Regions from separate parts of the Bradyrhizobium sp. LCT2 genome, predicted to be linked through region 1. Evidence: riboswitches for the same ligand, from Rfam matches in the RefSeq annotation. Region 1 holds a riboswitch; the other holds the start of a gene.
What was found. Region 1 has a riboswitch for ZMP and ZTP ahead of purH (bifunctional phosphoribosylaminoimidazolecarboxamide formyltransferase/IMP cyclohydrolase). Riboswitches for the same ligand answer to the same signal wherever they lie in the genome.
Positions count from the first base shown of each region.

Region 1 (8,648 bases):
CCGCCGGAGCGAATCGGCCGGCTCTCCGGCACCGGCTGGGCTACGGGTTACATCGGCGGCATCGTCAGCCTGATCATCGTGCTCGGCTTGCTCGCTGCGAATCCCGAGACCGGACGCACGCTGCTCGGCTTTGCGCCGCTGTTCGGGCTCGATCCGGCCAGCCATCAGGGAGATCGCGCCGCCGGACCGCTGACCGGGGTGTGGTTCATCATCTTCGTGACCCCGATGTTCCTGTTCACGCCGGACTATCCGGCGAAGCGGCCGGTGCGCGAGGCGCTACGCAAAGGCCTGTCGGAGCTGAAGCAATCGATCAGGAGTTTGCCGCAGCAGAAATCGCTCGCGGCGTTCCTGCTCGCCAACATGATCTACACCGACGGCCTGGTGTCGCTGTTCGCATTCGGCGGCATCTACGCCGCCGGCACCTTCGGCTGGCACACGATCCAGATCGGCACCTTCGGAATCATGCTCGCCATCGCCGGCGCGTTCGGCGCCTGGCTCGGCGGCAAGCTGGACGATCATCTCGGGCCGAAGCGCGTCATCGCCGGCAGCATGCTGATTCTGCTGCTGTCGGTGGCGGCGATCCTTCTGGTCGACAAGGACAGCGTGCTGTTCGTCAAGGTCGCGGCCCCCCAGCCGGGCGCGCCCCTGTTCTCGAGCGCGGCCGAACGCGCCTATCTCGTGCTGGGCTGCCTGATCGGCGCCGCCGGCGGTCCGCTTCAGGCTGCCTCGCGCACGTTGCTGATCCGCCTCGCGCCAAAGGATCGCATCGCGCAGTATTTCGGCCTGTTCGCGCTGACCGGGAAAGTGACGTCCTTCATCGGCCCACTGCTGATCGGCATGATCACGGCGGTGACGGCCAGCCAGAAGGCCGGCATGGCCGTGCTGGTGGTGTTCTTCGTCGCGGGACTGGGGCTGTTGATGCGGGTGCGGGAGTAGCTTCCCGCCGTCATTCCGGGGCATCGCGGAGCGATGAACCCGGAATCCAGAAGTTGTCGCGCGAGATTCTCAGGTGCGCAATTGCGCACCAGAGTTCGCGCTGCGCGCGCCCCGGAATGACGGCGAAATCAGTGCCTGAAATGCCGCGTTCCCGTGAACACCATGGCGATGCCGTGCTCGTCGGCGGCCTTGATCACCTCGTCGTCGCGCATGGAGCCGCCGGGCTGCACAACGGCGGTAGCGCCGGCCTCGATGCAGGCGAGCATGCCGTCGGCGAACGGGAAGAACGCATCCGAGGCCACCACCGAGCCCTTGGTGAGCGGCTCGGCGAGCTTCAGCTCAGCCGCCGCATCCTGCGCCTTGCGCGCCGCGATGCGGGCTGAATCGACCCGGCTCATCTGGCCCGCGCCGATGCCGACGGTAGCGAGATCCTTGGCGTAGATGATGGTGTTGGACTTGACGTGCTTGGCCACCCGGAACGCGAACTTGAGGTCGCGCATCTCGGCGTCCGTGGGCGCACGCTTGGTCACCACCTTGAACGTCATGTCGTCGACCACGGCGTTGTCGCGGCTCTGCACGAGCAGGCCGCCGGCCACCGTCTTGGCGGTGAGGCCCGGCGCGCGCGGGTCGGGCAGGCTGCCCGCGAGCAGCAGGCGGAGGTTCTTGCGCGCGCCGATGATCGCGATCGCTTCCTCGCTGGCGTCGGGCGCGATGATCACCTCGGTGAAGATCTTCGTGATCTCGCGCGCGGTGTCGGCGTCGAGCGCGCGGTTCATCGCGATGATGCCGCCGAACGCCGAGGTCGAATCGCAGGCGAGCGCTTTGCGATAGGCGCTGACGAGGTCGGAGCCCTCAGCGACGCCGCAGGGATTGGCGTGCTTGACGATGACGCAGGCCGCGGTGCGCTTGGCGTCAAACTCGCCGATGCACTCGTATGCCGCATCGGTGTCGTTGATGTTGTTGTAGGAGAGCTCCTTGCCCTGCAGCTGCCGTGCGGTCGAGACGCCCGGGCGCTTGTCGGGAGTCGCATAGAATGCCGCGGTCTGGTGCGGGTTCTCGCCGTAGCGCAGCGACTGGATCAATTTGCCGCCGAAGGCGCGGAAATCAGGTGCGTCGATCTTGAGCTGCCGGTTGAACCAGTTCGAGATCGCGGCGTCGTAGGCCGCGGTGCGCGCATAGGCCTTCGCGGCAAGCCGCCGGCGCAGCTTCAGCGTGGTTGCGCCCTTGTTGGCGGCGAGCTCGTCGAGCACCGCCTTGTAGTCCTCGGCCTCGACCACCACGGCGACGTCGTCATGGTTCTTGGCGGCGGCGCGGATCATCGCGGGGCCGCCGATGTCGATGTTCTCGATGCAATCCTCGAAGCCCGCGCCTTTGTCCACGGTCGCCTCGAACGGATAGAGATTGACGACGAGCAGATCGATCGGCGCGATGCCGTGCGCCTTCATCGCATCCGCATGGTCCTTGTTGTCGCGGATCGCGAGCAGGCCGCCATGCACCTTCGGATGCAGCGTCTTGACGCGGCCGTCCATCATCTCGGGGAAGCCGGTCAGCTCGGAAACGTCCTTCACCTTGAGGCCGGCCGCGGCGATCGCCTTGGCGGTGCCGCCGGTCGAAACCAGTTCGACGTCATGGGCGGCAAGCGCCTTGGCGAATTCGATCAGGCCGGTCTTGTCGGAGACGGAAAGCAGGGCACGGGTGACGCGGCGGGGATGGTCAGTCATGAGCAAGATCCTCTGTCTTAAGGAGTGTCTATGCCCAGGCGCGCGGCGTCTTAAGTCCCGCGCTTCCCGATGGTGCTCCATCCAAGGTCGCCAGTCGCGCGAGCGAGCGCTCGATAGCAGCTTTCGGCCGTTTTCACAACGATGAGATGGGGCCGAATCGTGCGCATTTACAGCGGAAGTTCCGGCTCGCGGCGGGCGTTGCGGCGGGCATTGGTGACAGCGGGCGAAGCGGTGGAGCGGACAAAGCTCCAGCGGAGCGAGGGCGCCTGGCGGGCATCCTGCCGGACCACGATCTGCGCGGTGCGGCGCGGGCCGTCATTGCCGGCCAGGAACACGCTGTCCTCGAGATCGACCTTGTCGTCGAGCGCCTCGAAGGTCCAGACGTCGCGGTTCGGCAGCACCAGCATGACGCCGCGGGCATCCGACAGCCGGCTCGCCTTCACCGCCGGATGCAGATGGAAGCGGACCGCGAAATCGGCATCCGCACCCTTGAAACGTCCGCCTTGCGGCGGCGACAGCGTGTCCTCGCCGTCGATGCGCGCGCCGTCATTGGCGATCATCAGGACGCGGCGATGGATCGCGCCGAATTTGGCGAGATAGCCGTCATGCGACGTCGTGAGCAGCGTGCCGTTCTGAACGACCTCGCGATAGCTCTCGACCTCGACCGGGCCGCTGGTGACGGGCGAGCCATGCAACAGCCGCTTCATCGCCGACATCTCCACGAACTGGCATGAAGAGGTGTCGTGATAGGTCAGCGTCGAATGCGCCGCCGTGCTGCGCGCGAACGGCCGCCAATTGTCGCGGCCCGTGGTCGGCATCCCGCAATTGGTGACGATGCGGCTGATGCCGGAGGACAATTCGAACGACAGGCAGCCGGCATGGGCGTCGTGGCTGACGCCGGCCGGCGGTGGCGGCCCGGTGTCGATGATCAGCGTGGTCTGGCCGGCATCGAGGCGCTGGAAGCCGGTATGCGGCATGTTCGCCATTGGCGCGCCGTGGGTGTCGTCATAGGCGAGCAGCGTGGCGAGCAGGTCCGAGGGCGTTGCGCTCATGCCGTTGAACAGCGCGAAATTGCCGTCGCCGTGCCGGAAGAAGCGCAGCATCGGCATCATGCGGTCGATCGCGTTGAGCAGCGCCGGCGGCGGCGCGATGTTGCGCGCGGCAAAGGTCTGCCGCAGCGGCAAGAGGTCGATCAGGAGCTCGATCAGCGCGCCCGGATTGCGGGAGATGTGTCCGCCGTCGGGCAGGATCTGCCGCTGCAACTCGTCCGAAAGTTTTTTCGAGGCGCTGCGGATATGGCGCGCCTGGTTGGCGAGGCAGAGTGTCGTGTAGCACAGCGCGATCAGCACCTGGAGCTTCGGCACCCCGTCCGGGATGTTGACCATGGTGTAGCGCAGGAAGCGGATCTCGCGGGCCAGCGCGCGCAGATAGCGGCGGTAGAATTTGTTGTCGGTGTCGTTGAGCACCAGGGGCGCCTGCGACAGCAGCGAGATCACGCGCCGCGCGAGCACGTCGGCGCGCCGCGCGACGGGGCGGCGCTTGTTGGCGGGGTTGGCGATCCAGTCCTCGACCAGCGCGCGCGCATTGGCGCGCGTCAGCGCGGTGTCGGCGGCGCGCAGATGGCGCAGCCAGCCGAAGCCGAGCAGCGCAACCTCCCAATCCTCCGACGGCGGCTCGAGATCGAAGATCGAGCGGCCGTGGCAATTGACGATCTTGCCGGCGAAGACGAAGCGGCCGGCATAGATCTCGGCGGCGCGGGTCGCGTCCGCGGTGCGCAGATCATGCGGCGCGATGATCAGGCGGTCGGTGCGGCCGGGCCAGACCCGAGACAGCGCAACGGAGCCGCCGCTCGCGCGCGCGAGCATGTTCCGCGCGAAGCGGTTCATCACCAGCGTCGAGATACGTCTGCGTTGAGCGACCGACACGCCTTGCCTTGAAGGGGGAGAGGAGGATTCCGACGAATCCTTATTAATCCCAAAATCGACCGTCTGACACCACCTTGAACGGTGGGAATCAACGCCGAGGTTGCAAAAACCAGTGCAAAATCAGGATTTAACGAGCCGGGCTGCAAAGAATCCGTCGAGCCCGCCGAGCTTGGGATCGGCGTTCGGCAGATGGCTGGGCAGGGTGCGCAGGTCGCCCTCGGCAGTGATGATCTCGGAGAGCCCTGAGACCTCCGACGCCTCGATCGGGACGCGGCGAAGCGCAGGCTCTGCGGCCAGCAGCGTGGCGATGGCCTGTTCGCCCTCTTCGGGTTCCAGCGAGCAGGTGCAGTAGACGAGCGTCCCGCCCGGCTTGAGCAGCGAGACCGATTTTCGCAGCAGCCGCTGCTGGAGCGCGGTCAGGGCGGCGATGTCGGACTCCTGTCGCAGCCAGGCCACGTCGGGATGACGGCGGATCGTGCCGGTCGAGGTGCAGGGCGCGTCGATCAGGATACCGTCAAAACCTTCGGCGGGGCCGGCCCATTCCGCGGCGTCAGCGACGACGGTCTCGGCCTGGAGCGACAGCCGCGCCAGATTCTCGCGCAGCCGTGCGACCCGGGCGGGCGAGCGGTCGATCGCCGTGACATGCGCGCCGGCGTGCGCCAGTTGCGCGGTCTTGCCGCCGGGGGCGGCGCAGAGATCGGCAATGGACTTGCCCTTAATGTCGCCGAACAGCCGGGCCGGCAATGCGGCGGCGGCATCCTGCACCCACCATTGTCCCTCGGCGAAGCCGGGCAGCATGGTCACCGAGCCGTGCAGCAGCATCCGCACCGTCCCCGTCGGCAGCGTCTCGCCGTGCAGGCGGCTCGCCCATTGTTCGGCGTCCGACTTCACGGTCAGATCGAGTGACGGCTCATGGCCGAGCGCCAGCGCCATGTCTCTTGCGGCGGCCTCGCCATAATGTGCGCGCCAGCGCGCCAGCAGCCATGGCGGCAGGTCCAGCGATTGCGTAGCGACTTCCTCGACCAGCGCCTGGCCCTCGCGCGCACAGCGGCGCAGCACGGCGTTGACGAGGCCAGCATAGCGCGCGGCGCGCCGGTCGGATTGCACGAGGCGGACGGAGAGATCGACGGCGGCATGATCGGGCACGTCCATCCAGAGGATCTGGGCGGCGCCGATCAGCAGCGCGCTCTGCGCGCGCGGTGCTTCGGAGGGAATGCCCTTGTCGAGCAGGCGGGACAGCACATGGCCGAGCGTGCCGAGCCGGCGCAGCACGGTCGCGACCAGGCGGCGCATCAGCGCGCGGTCGCGGTCGGCCAGCGTCTTCAGTCCGGGATGGGCGCCGCTGCCGTCGAGCTGGTCGTCAAGCGTGCGGTGCTTGTGCAGCACGCCGTCGACGATGTCGGCGGCAATCCGCCGCGCCGCGAGACCAGGCACTTCGGATGGTGGGGCGAAACGTTGAGATGGCATGCGGAAGCAAGGTTCTGAGCGAGCGGCAGTTCCGCCGATATGGGCGCATGCCTTGAGAAAGCGATCTCTGGCACGCGAATATGCCAAATGTAAGAATCGCTTCCGGCTTTTTCAGCCCTTTGGGCCCGATTTCAGGAATGCGTTATTGGACGTCGCATTGCGGCTCGTCCTGCGCTAGAAGTCCTGGCGATGAGTGACCAGCCACCCGTTTCCGATCGCAAGCCGCTGTCGCCGGCAGCCCAGCGCGCGCTGGCCGAGGCCGAGGCGCGCCGACAGGCTGCGGCGGTCCAGGCCGAGGACGACGCCAAGGCGACGCCGAAGGAGTTGCAGGGGCCGAAGGGACCCGAGCCGACCCGCTACGGCGATTGGGAGCGCAAGGGCATCGCGTCCGACTTCTGAGCAGTCAGCCGGATCGGCCGATGATGCGGGCAAGGCTCGTCCCGGCCGCTAGAGATAATGGTGCTCCCGGGCGCGGCGCAGGTTGATGTCGACCGCGGCCACCGACCGCGTACACGTTCGGATGAGCTGTGCCGTGGCGGTCGTGGACACGGCCGTCGTCGTAGCCGCAGCGAATCCCGCCGAGTGCGTCGAACGCGATGAGCCCCTGTCGCTGCATGTCCTGATAGAGCGGGCTCGAGTCCAGCCGGTAGGACGGTCCTGTCGCGTCGATGACGTAATCGACGTCGTGACGATCGCCGTCGCCAAGGATCGCGCGAAATCGGCCGCCGATTCCGGTCACGTTGCGCAGCCGGGCGCGGGCCGAGAGCCTGCCCGAGCGCATCAGGTCGCGGATACGGATTGCGTTCTCCAGCGGCATCGCCGAACGATTGCGGAGCCAGCCGGAATTGTAGACGTCCATGAAGCGCATCTTCTCGACATCGCGCATCCGGCTCCAGGCATCGCACATCACGTCGATGACACTGACGAGATAGGAGTAGACGCCGGGCTCGCCGGACTCGGCTCGCCCGATGTTGTGCTCGAGATCGGCCAGCGCGTCGCCGCCGACGTTGCGGCAAGACAGATCGCAGCGGATTCCGGTGGTCTCCAGCAGCAGTCCGGAAAGGCGGGCGGCAAAGGCGTCCGCTTCGATTCGCTCACGGCTGGCCACATAGCGATGCAAGGCGTCGCGGAAGTCATCTGCGGTGGCGGGAAGCGTCACCGGCTGCACCGTCGGAAACAGGCCGCTTCTGGAGAAGCAGGTCATCCTGACGGACTGGTGGGTTTTGGCCAGCGCCGCCGCGGTGTCGACCGCGCTGAGTCCGCTTCCGAGGATGCCGACCTCGACGCCGTCGCGATCGGCGAAGGCGAATTGGGCGTAGGGGTCGCGGATGTAGTTCGGGATTGCGGCGAGGCCGTAATGGTCGTCGGGCGCGTTGTGACCGGTACAGAGGATCAGCACGGACGAGATATGCGTGATGTTGCGGTCGGTCGTCAGCAGGACATCGCGATCCGGCGAGAGCCGCATGCGGACAATTTCGGCCTGTTCGGCATGAACGGGCACACCGGCGCTGCGGCATTGCGCGATCGCGGCCAGTCGCACGGCGTCGAGGTAGTCCCGATAGACCATCCGCGGCAGGTGCTTGTCGCCGTGGCAGGAGAGGCCGCGGGCTCGAAGCCAGCGCAGAAACTCTTGCGCGTCGCCCGGACGGATCGACATCGTCGACGCTTTCATGTTGAGCAGATGGCGGTCGCTCTGCGTGCGATAGGCAACGCCGCCATCGAAACCGGACTTGTCGAAGAGTTGAATTCCGCTGATCGCGCCGTTGTCTCGCCCTGATGCGGCGAGCTCCGCCAGATGACGCAAGATCGTGATGCCGGTCGCGCCACCGCCGACAATGCTGATGATCATCGCTCAATCCCCCAGTCTATATGTTTGACCCAGGCGCGAGCGGGGGCTCCGCGTGGGGGTCTCCCAAAGCCGTTGATTATTCGTCACGTGAGAATGATCGCTTGCGGTCGGCCTCGGGCCGGCCGCAGGAGGTGCGGGTCTTCAGGCGGCCCGCACCGTATCGAGGAATTTCGCGACCTCGTTCTTGAGGCGGCCACTCTCGGTCGAGAGTGAGCGCGCGGATGCCAGCACCTGTGTCGACGCCGAACCGGTGGCGCCGGCGCCATGACTGACCTGAGCGATCTTGTCGGCGACCTCGACCGTTCCCTTGGCCGCTTCGCTGACATTGCGTGCGATCTCGGCCGTCGCAGCCCCCTGCTCCTCGATGGTGGCGGCAATGGTGGTCGAGATGTCCGAAATCCTGGAGATGGTCGTGCCGATCTCCTTGATGGCACCGACGGAGTCTTCCGTCGCCGTCTGCATGTCGGCGATCTGTGCGCCGATCTCGTCGGTTGCCCGCGCGGTCTGGGCTGCGAGCGCCTTGACCTCACTCGCCACCACGGCAAATCCGCGACCCGACTCGCCGGCGCGCGCCGCTTCGATGGTGGCGTTCAAGGCCAGCAGGTTGGTCTGCTCCGCGATTGCGGTGATCAATTTGACGACGTCGCCGATCCGGCCCGCGGCCTTGAGCAATTCGTTGATCCGGAGGTCGGTACGCTCGGCCTGCCGCACCGCTTCGCCGGCGATGCGGCTGGAATCATGGACCTGCCG
Region 1 covers NZ_CP034432.1:983,911-992,558, reverse strand. The annotation lists gene EI171_RS05405 (MFS transporter) at 1-936, shown strand, start outside; gene purH (bifunctional phosphoribosylaminoimidazolecarboxamide formyltransferase/IMP cyclohydrolase) at 1,065-2,657, opposite strand; ZMP/ZTP riboswitch at 2,683-2,765, opposite strand; gene EI171_RS05395 (heparinase II/III family protein) at 2,825-4,543, opposite strand; gene EI171_RS05390 (RsmB/NOP family class I SAM-dependent RNA methyltransferase) at 4,703-6,049, opposite strand; gene EI171_RS05385 (DUF1674 domain-containing protein) at 6,239-6,448, shown strand; gene EI171_RS05380 (FAD/NAD(P)-binding protein) at 6,453-7,898, opposite strand; gene EI171_RS05375 (methyl-accepting chemotaxis protein) at 8,040-8,648, opposite strand, start outside.

Region 2 (8,648 bases), 2.7 Mb from region 1:
TGCGGCCCAGCTCCTCGGCCAGGTCCGTGAAGCCCAGCGCGCGCTGCGCGAGAGCATGACGCGCCTCACCGCCGTGGTCGAGACCGCGGTCGACGGCGTCATCCTGTTCGACGCGCAAGCCCGCATTCTCCTGTTCAATCCCGCCTGCGAACGGTTGTTCGGCTATCGCGCCGACGAGGTCATGAATCTCGACATCGGTATGCTGATGTCCAATGAGGAGAGGCCCTCATCCACGGGTCATACGCTGCGCATCGCAACCGGGGAAGCCGCCGGTGTGCGCAAGGACGGATCGACCTTTCCGATGGATCTGTCGGTGGGCCAGGCGTGGCAGGACGGCGAGCTGATCTACGTCGGCATCGTCCACGACCTGACCACGCGCAAGCTGACCGAGCAGCAGCTCCAGCAGGCGCAGAAGATGGAGACGGTCGGCCAGCTCTCCGGCGGCATCGCGCACGACTTCAACAATCTCCTCACCGTCATCATCGGCAACGCGGAGTTTCTCAGCGAGCAGCTCAGGGCCCGTCCCGACCTCAGGCGTTTCGCCGACGACATCTGCCAGTCGGGCGAACGCGGTGCGGAGCTGACGCAGCGGCTGCTGGCGTTCAGCCGGCGCCAATTGCTGCAACCCCGCGCGATCGAGTGCCGCGAGCTCTTGACCTCCATGCACAAGCTGCTCAAGCGCACCTTGCGCGAAAACATCGAGATCACGACGGCGTTCGGCGCCGGCTCCATCCTCGCCTTCGCCGACCGCGCCCAGCTCGAATCCGCCGTGCTCAATCTCGCGCTCAACGCGCAGGACGCCATGCCGGCGGGCGGGCATCTCACCCTCAGTACCGAGCTCACCGCGATCGACGAGCACTATCGCGTCCAGCATCCGGAGGTGGAGTCCGGCAGCTACGCCCTGATCTCGATCACCGATGACGGCGAGGGCATGACGCCTGACGTCATCGAGCGCGCCTTCGAGCCGTTCTTCACCACCAAGGAGGTCGGCAAGGGCTCGGGCCTCGGCCTCAGCATGTCTACGGCTTCGCCAAGCAATCAGGCGGACACGTCTCGATCTACAGCGAGCCGGGCCTCGGCACGACGGTCCGCATCTACCTGCCGCATGCCGGCGGCGAGCAGTCGCTCGCCGACATCGAGGCGCGCGAGGAGGCTGCGCCCCGGGGGCACGAAACGATCCTGGTCGCCGAGGACGATCCGTTCGTCCGCTCCTCCGTCACGCTGCGCGTGGAGGCGCTGGGATATCGCGTGGTCGCGGCCGTCAACGGCAAGGAGGCCTTGCAGCAGCTTCGCACCAACCCGGCCATCGACCTGTTGTTCACCGACATCGTGATGCCCGGCGGAATGAGCGGCTGGGAGCTCGCCGACCAGGCCCGGCGCATCCGGCCCGGACTGCCTGTCGTGTTCTCCTCCGGCTATGCCCTGGAGACCCTGGTCGAGCAGGGCCGCGCGCACGCGCAATCGATCGTCCTGACCAAGCCCTATCGCAATGCCGAGCTGGCCCGGCGGCTGAGGGAGGCGTTTGCCGGCGCGCCCCTGCCCTCCTAGACGGCCTTGTAGAGGGGCTTGGCCAGGACCAATCCCTCGGGCAGCCGCGAGGCGGCAAGTTCGCTTGCCAAGCCCCCCCGGTTTTGGCCTATTAGCCGCCAGATATGCCTTCGGAGTGACTGCAATGGTTCCCTTTTTCGTCCAGATCAAATGCAAGCTCGGCCAGTCCTACACGGTCGCCAATGCGCTCGCCGAAGCCGAGATCGCCTCCGAGATCTACTCCACGGCCGGCCATTACGACCTACTGGTGAAGTTCTACGTCGACAAGGACACCGACATCGGCCACTTCATCAACGAAAAGGTGCAGGTGCTGCCCGGCATCCAGGACACGCTCACCATCATCACCTTCAAGGCGTTCGGCGCGAGCTAGCCTCTAACCAGCATCCTTGCGTTTCGGGCGCGGCGGTCCGTCCACCGGCGGCAGCGACTTGAGGTAATCCGCCATCGCCGCAATGTCCTCATCCGACAATTGCGAGGTGTTCTTGATCACGCGCGCCATCGCGCCGCCGGCGCTGTCGCCCTCGGGCAATTCGCCGGTCTTCAGGAAATTGGCGATATCCTTCACGCTCCATTCGCCGATGCCCTTTTGCGTGATGTTCGGCACCCACCCCTCGCCTTCCGGATTGGGCCCGCCGGCGAAACGCTGCGCGGTGATGATGCCGCCGAGCAGATTGCGCGGGCTGTGACACTCCGCGCAATGGCCGAAGCCGTTGACGAGATAGGCGCCGCGATTCCATTGCGGCGAGTGCGTCGCGTCCGCGACGAACGGCCCGCTCTGCATGAACAGCAATTTCCAGATGCCGACATTGCGGCGGATGTTGAAGGGAAACGGCAGGTCATGGTCGCGCACCCTGCCGGACACCGGCGGCAGCGTCTTCAGATAGGCGAAGAGATCGCGAACGTCCTCCACCTTCGCCAGATGATAGGACGTGTAGGGAAATGCCGGGAAGTAGTGCTGGCCCTCGGGCGACACGCCGCGCATCACGGCGCTGACGAATTCGGTCTCGCTCCAGCGCCCGATGCCGTCGGCGGCATCGGGGGAAATGTTGGGCACGTAGAACGTGCCGAATGGCGAGCCGAGCGCCAGGCCCCCGCCGAGCCGCAAGCGGTCGGGCTGGTTGGGCACCGCATGGCAGGAGGAGCATCCGCCGGCATTGAAGATCTCCTGCCCGTTGGCAGGATCCGGCGCCCGGGATGGCAACGGCACGGCCGATGCGGCCGGCGCCGTCAACCACCAATAGACGCCGAAGCCTGCAACGGCAGCGATCAGCATGACAAGAATTGTTCGTCGCAGCATCGAGGTATCCCATGGAGATCGGCCGAACTTACGGATTCGCCGGTGGCCGCTCCAGCCACGAATAATTTAGATGGTTTGAGCTTGATCCGGGAATAAACTCCTGCGCGCACTGTTTGCAAGTTGACCGCAATCAGACGTCAACAGGGAGAGACCCATGAACAAAGCAATTTTTGCCACGCTGGCACTCGGAGCTGCCGTCGCGTTCGCCGCCCCGGCCAGCGCGGAGAAACTGAAGGCGACGCTGGACGGCAAGTCCGAGGTGCCCGCCACCACCACCAGCGGCACCGGAACGGCCGATCTCGACTATGACGCCGCCAGCAAGAAGCTCTCCTGGAAGGTGACCTATTCCGGCCTCTCCGGCCCCGCCACCGCCGCTCATTTCCACGGGCCCGCCGAGGCCGGCAAGAACGCCGGCGTAGCGATCGCGATCCCGAATGCGACGTCGAGCCCGGTCGAGGGCTCTGCGACGCTGACCGACGCGCAGGCCGCCGATCTGCTGGCCGGCAAGCTCTACGTCAACATCCACACGGCGGCGAATCCGGGCGGCGAGATCCGCGGCCAGGTGACGAAGTAAGCGAAAACGCGGCTTCGTCGCGGAAAGGCCGGACGCAAGGAGGGAGCGTCCGGCCTTTTCGATTCGGGCGAGGACCTTAACGTGCGGGAATGTCCGGACCTCGTGCCTTGCCAGCCTCGCGCGTTCCGCCGTAAACTTCGGCCTCACCAATCTCCAGAGTGGCACCGTGCGGCTCGTTTCCAGCGTTCTCGATCGGCCCGGCGACGCCGGCATCAGAAGATCGGCGCGGGCGCCGTGGCACGTTGTGCCAGGCCTCGTCGCCGCCGGAGCGCTTCTTTGCTTCTTCGGACCGGTGCTCGCGCAGAGCGACATGGAAAAGCAGGCTCAATGCGAGCTGTCCGCAATCCGCGATACACGATCGCCCCTTGCCGTGCAGTACATCCGCTCCGCCTGCAACTGGCTCGTCGTCAACGGCGATTCCCTGTTGAACGCATCCAGCAAGGGCTATTACGTCTGCCTCGTGCGGCAGCTCTCGGGCGCGCAGAGCAACGAGGCTGCCGCCGCGATCATGTCGGCATGCCGCGCGTCCAATCCGCTTTGATCCCCCCGCTCAAGCCGCGTTCAGCGCCTGGGCGAGGTCCGCGATCAGATCCGACGGGTTCTCGATGCCGATCGACAACCGGATCGTGGAATCGAGCACGCCGATCTTCTGGCGGATGTCGGCGGGAACGCCGGAATGGGTCATCGTCGCCGGCAGGCTGGCCAGCGACTCCGTGCCGCCGAGGCTCACCGCCAGCTTGAGGATTTGCAGCGCGTTGAGGAATTTGACCGCGGCCTCCTTGCCGCCGGCGATGTCGAACGAGAACGTCGATCCCGCCCCCAGGCACTGCCTCGCAAACACACGCCCCGCCGGCGATGCCTCCTCGTGATGACCGAGATAGTGGACCTTGGCCACCTTGGGATGATCGCGCAAATAAGCCGCCACGAGGCGCGCATTCGCATCGGCTTTTTCCATGCGCAGGCTCAGCGTCTCGAGCGAGCGGTTGATCATCCAGCAGGAATGCGGATCGAGCTGGGTGCCGATGGCGCCGCGCAGCGCCTTGATGCCCTTCATGATCGCCTTCGCGCCGAGCGCGGCGCCCGCGATCAGGTCGGAGTGACCGCCGACATATTTGGTCAGCGAGTACAGCGAAAGGTCCGCGCCGTGCTCGATCGGCCGCTGAAACACCGGCCCGAGCAGCGTATTGTCGCAGGCGATGATCGGCGTATGCCCCTGGGCCTTTCCGATCGCGTCGGCGATGCGGCGGATCATCGCGACGTCGACGAGGCCATTGGTCGGGTTGGCCGGGGTCTCGATCAGGATCATCGAAACCCGGCCCTTGCCCATCGCCTCCTCCGAGGCCTGCTTGACCGCCGCCTCGTCGATGCCGTCGGCAAAGCCGACGGCGCCGATCGACAGGCGGGCAAGCGTGTTGGTCAGCAGGGTTTCCGTCCCGCCATAGAGCGGCTGGGAGTGCAGGATGACGTCGCCGGGGCGCACGAAGGCGAGGATCGTGGTTGCGATGGCCGCCATGCCGGAGGAGAACAGCGCGCAGCTCTCGGTGCGCTCATAGACCGCGAGCCTGTCCTCGACGATCTCGCTGTTGGGGTGGTTGAAGCGCGAATAGACCAGGCCCGCGCCCATCCCCTCCGGCGGCTCGCGCCGGCCGGCGACGAAATCGAAGAAGTCCTGCCCGTCCTCGGCGGTCCTGAACACGAAGGTCGAGGTCAGGAACACCGGCGGCTTGATGGCGCCTTCCGACAGCTGCGGATCATAGCCATAGGTCAGCATCAGCGTTTCCGGATGCAGCATATGGTTGCCGATGTGGGTCTTCGACGGAAAGGGTTTTACCATGGCCAGTCTCGCTGTTGACTAGGATCCGCGCCGCGCGTTGGAACTCCAAACATCGTGAGGCAATCGGGAGCGAGATGCGCCGGCATCCAGCAGGTCGAATCAACGCCGCGGCGGCTCGACCGAAGATAACCACTCTCACAACGATCCGTCAGGTCTTGGCAACAGAATTAGCTCTGGACATCACGCCTGGAACAGGAAAAGCCCGGCACATCTCGACGCACTCTGACCTGAGGCGCGCGACGACCACATCGTTGCCGTTCGCCTGCAGAGCCGCCGCAATGAACTCGCCGATACGACGCATTTCGGGCTCTCCCATGCCACGCGTAGTCGCCGCCGGTGTCCCAAGGCGAATACCGCTCGGCCTGAGCGGCGGGCGCGGATCGTCCGGAATCACTTGCTTGTTCGTGGTGATGGCTATGGCATCAAGCACATCCTCGGCGGCCCGCCCGTCCAGTCCGACGGACGCTGCCGTATCGACGACCATCATGTGATTGTCCGTTCCGTCCGTGACCAGCTTCATCCCGCGCTCCATCAGCGCGCCGGCAAGAACCTTCGCGTTGCGCAAAACCTGCCGCGCGTAAACCTGGAAATCCGAGGTCGCCGCCTTCTTGAGCGTCACGGCAATCCCGGCCACGACGTTCATGTGAGGTCCGCCCTGCAAACCGGGAAATACGGAAGCATCGATCCGACCGGCATTTTCTTTCCGGCACAGGATGATCCCGCCCCGGGGGCCGCGCAGTGTCTTGTGGGATGTCGTCGTCATGACGTCGAAGCCGGCATCAAGCGGATTGCGCATGACATTCGCGGCAACCAATCCGCCATAGTGGCTCACGTCAGCCATCGTGAGCGCGCCAACTTCGTCGGCAATACTCTTGAATGCCGCATAGTCCAGGTCGCGCGGATAGGAGCTGTAACCGCACAACACCATCTTCGGACGCGCTTCACGCGCAATCGCGCGCAATTCGTCGAAATCTATCGCGCCGCCGTTTGACGGGGCCGTCTTGTAGCGAATGAAGTTGAACAAACGCCCCATGTGGGATACCGGCGCGCCGTGGGTGAGATGACCGCCATGGGACAGGTCCATGGCGAGAATGGTGTCGCCGGGCTCCAACAGGCCGAGATAGACGGCCTGATTCATCGGTGATCCGGAAAGAGGCTGAACGTTGGCGTGCTCGGCACGAAAAAGCGAGCAAGCCCGCTCGCGTGCGAGGCGCTCGATTTCGTCCGTATACTGCTGGCCGCCGTAGTATCTGCGTCCCGGATATCCCTCGGAATATTTATTGGTGAAGACCGATCCGAGCAGCTCAAGCACCTCCGGGTAGGTGTAATTCTCGGACGGAATCAGCTCGACGCCGTCCTGTTGGCGGCGCTCTTCCCCCGCAAGGGCGGCGGCGATCTCTTGATCGTTGATGGACAGTTCGTTGCGAAACGACGGCATGCTCGGGCTCCTCAACACGCTGTTTTTCCAGCAGATTGGTGCCCAGGCGATCGGCGTTTCGAACCCTTCGCGCTTCACCGTGGTCGATTCCACGTTAGCTCGCCAGTCGCGCGATAGGACGAATGAGCACGGAGACTCTTCGTAAAGCACAGTCTAGCCGACCTGCGGACCTGCAGCAACTACCGGTTCCCGCAGGCCGTGCCGGTTGAGGCAACGCTCGGAGCCGCATGAGCGAAGCGACATGCGGGGTCACCTTCCCGGATATCGCTGCGCTCATCCGGGCTTCGAGGTCGAGCGTGGAAAAGAGTGAGGTGGCTACTTCAACTTCAGCCGATACGTCTCGTGGCAGTCGGTGCAACGATCGTTGATCGCGGTATAGGCGGCCTTGAGGCTCGCGACGTCGGTGATCTTGCCCTTGACCTGCGCGATCGCCTTCTGCACCGGCGGGATCTTGGAGTCGAAATCGGCCTTGTTCTTCCAGACCTTCGGCGATGCCCCGTAGGTCGCGTTCACCACGTCCTGCTTGGGATTGACCTCGAAGGTCTTGGCGATCTTGGCGACGTCGGTCTCGAGATTGGCGATCGCCTCATCGGCGGCCTTCTGGTCGTAGGGGATATCGCCCTTGGTCATCTTCAGGATGACCGTATAGAGGCTCTTGGCCTGCGAGCGCATCAGATTATCCTGTTGAACCGCGACCTCCTGCTGCGCCATCACGGCGCCCGCGCCCAATAGCAGGGTCGTCACGACAATCATCGTCCGTTTCATTGGTTAGTTTCTCCGACTCGCAGATGCCTTGGGATTGGACCCGCCACCCGCTTCACGGGAGTCGCGATCCATCCATGGATAGAACCCCGCGCGGGGCGTTTATTCCCGCGCGGCAGGATTGTGGCTAGAGGCTGTGACGGCGACGGTGCTCGCTGATGGCGATCCACACCCGTTCCGGGGTCGCCGGCATGTCGATGTGGTCGATCTTGTACTCGCGCCAGAGCCCGTCGACGATGGCGTTGACGACGGCCGGACAGGAGCCGATCGCGCCGGCCTCGCCCGCCCCCTTCACGCCCATGGGATTGGTCTTGCATGGAACGTTGGCGGTCTCGAACACGAAGTCCGGACCATCAGCCGCCCGCGGTAGCGCGTAGTCCATGAAGGTCGCGGTGATCAGCTGGCCGTCGCCGGCGCCGTAGACCACCTGCTCCATCAAGGCCTGGCCGATGCCCTGCATGGCGCCGCCATGCACCTGCCCGGCGAGCAGCAGCGGGTTGAGCGTCTTGCCGAAATCGTCGACGATCACGTAGTTGACGATCTTGATGATGCCGGTCGCCGGATCGATCTCGACCTCCGCGACATGGGTGCCGTTGGGATAGGTGCCGTCGGCGCTGGCGAAGGTGGCGCTGCCGTTCAGCTTCGACGGATCGGCGCCCGGCCGCTTGGCGAGATCGGCGAACGAGATCGAACGGTCGGTGCCGGCGATGCGCAACACGCCCTCCGATATCTCGAGATCGCCGGCGCTGGCTTCCAGCGCCTGCGCCGCGATCTCCTTCAGCTTTTGTCCGAGCTCGCGCGTGGCGCGCTCGACGCTGACGCCGCCTGACGGGATCGAAGCCGAGCCGCCGGTGCCGAGACCGGTCGCGATCTCGTCGGTATCGCCCTGACGGACGTGGACGCGCTCCGGCGCCACGCCGAACTGCTCGGCGACGATCTGCGCATAGGCGGTCTGGTGCCCCTGTCCGCTCGACTGCGTGCCGATCAGGACAGTGACGTCGCCATTGGGATCGAGGCGGACGTTGGCCGTCTCCTCACCCATCACGCCGCAAATCTCGACATAGCTCGCAAGGCCGATGCCGCGAATGAGCCCCTGCTTCTTGGCCGCCTTGGCGCGCTTGGGAAACTCCTTCCACTCGGCGATCTCCATGGCGCGCTTCAGATGCGCGGCGAAGTCGCCGGAGTCATAGACCTT
Region 2 covers NZ_CP034432.1:3,692,515-3,701,162, reverse strand. The annotation lists gene EI171_RS17825 (nitrogen regulation protein NR(II)) at 1-1,333, shown strand, start outside; gene EI171_RS45735 (response regulator) at 1,228-1,548, shown strand; gene EI171_RS17820 (Lrp/AsnC family transcriptional regulator) at 1,673-1,918, shown strand; gene EI171_RS17815 (cytochrome c) at 1,922-2,845, opposite strand; gene EI171_RS17810 (CHRD domain-containing protein) at 3,000-3,419, shown strand; gene EI171_RS17805 (VF_A0006 family four-cysteine protein) at 3,586-3,960, shown strand; gene EI171_RS17800 (cystathionine gamma-synthase family protein) at 3,970-5,253, opposite strand; gene glyA (serine hydroxymethyltransferase) at 5,402-6,691, opposite strand; ZMP/ZTP riboswitch at 6,725-6,811, opposite strand; gene EI171_RS17790 (cytochrome c) at 7,007-7,456, opposite strand; gene EI171_RS17785 (xanthine dehydrogenase family protein molybdopterin-binding subunit) at 7,581-8,648, opposite strand, start outside.
Region 2: linked by a shared signal. The riboswitch ahead of glyA (serine hydroxymethyltransferase) and the one ahead of purH (bifunctional phosphoribosylaminoimidazolecarboxamide formyltransferase/IMP cyclohydrolase) in region 1 are both predicted to bind ZMP and ZTP.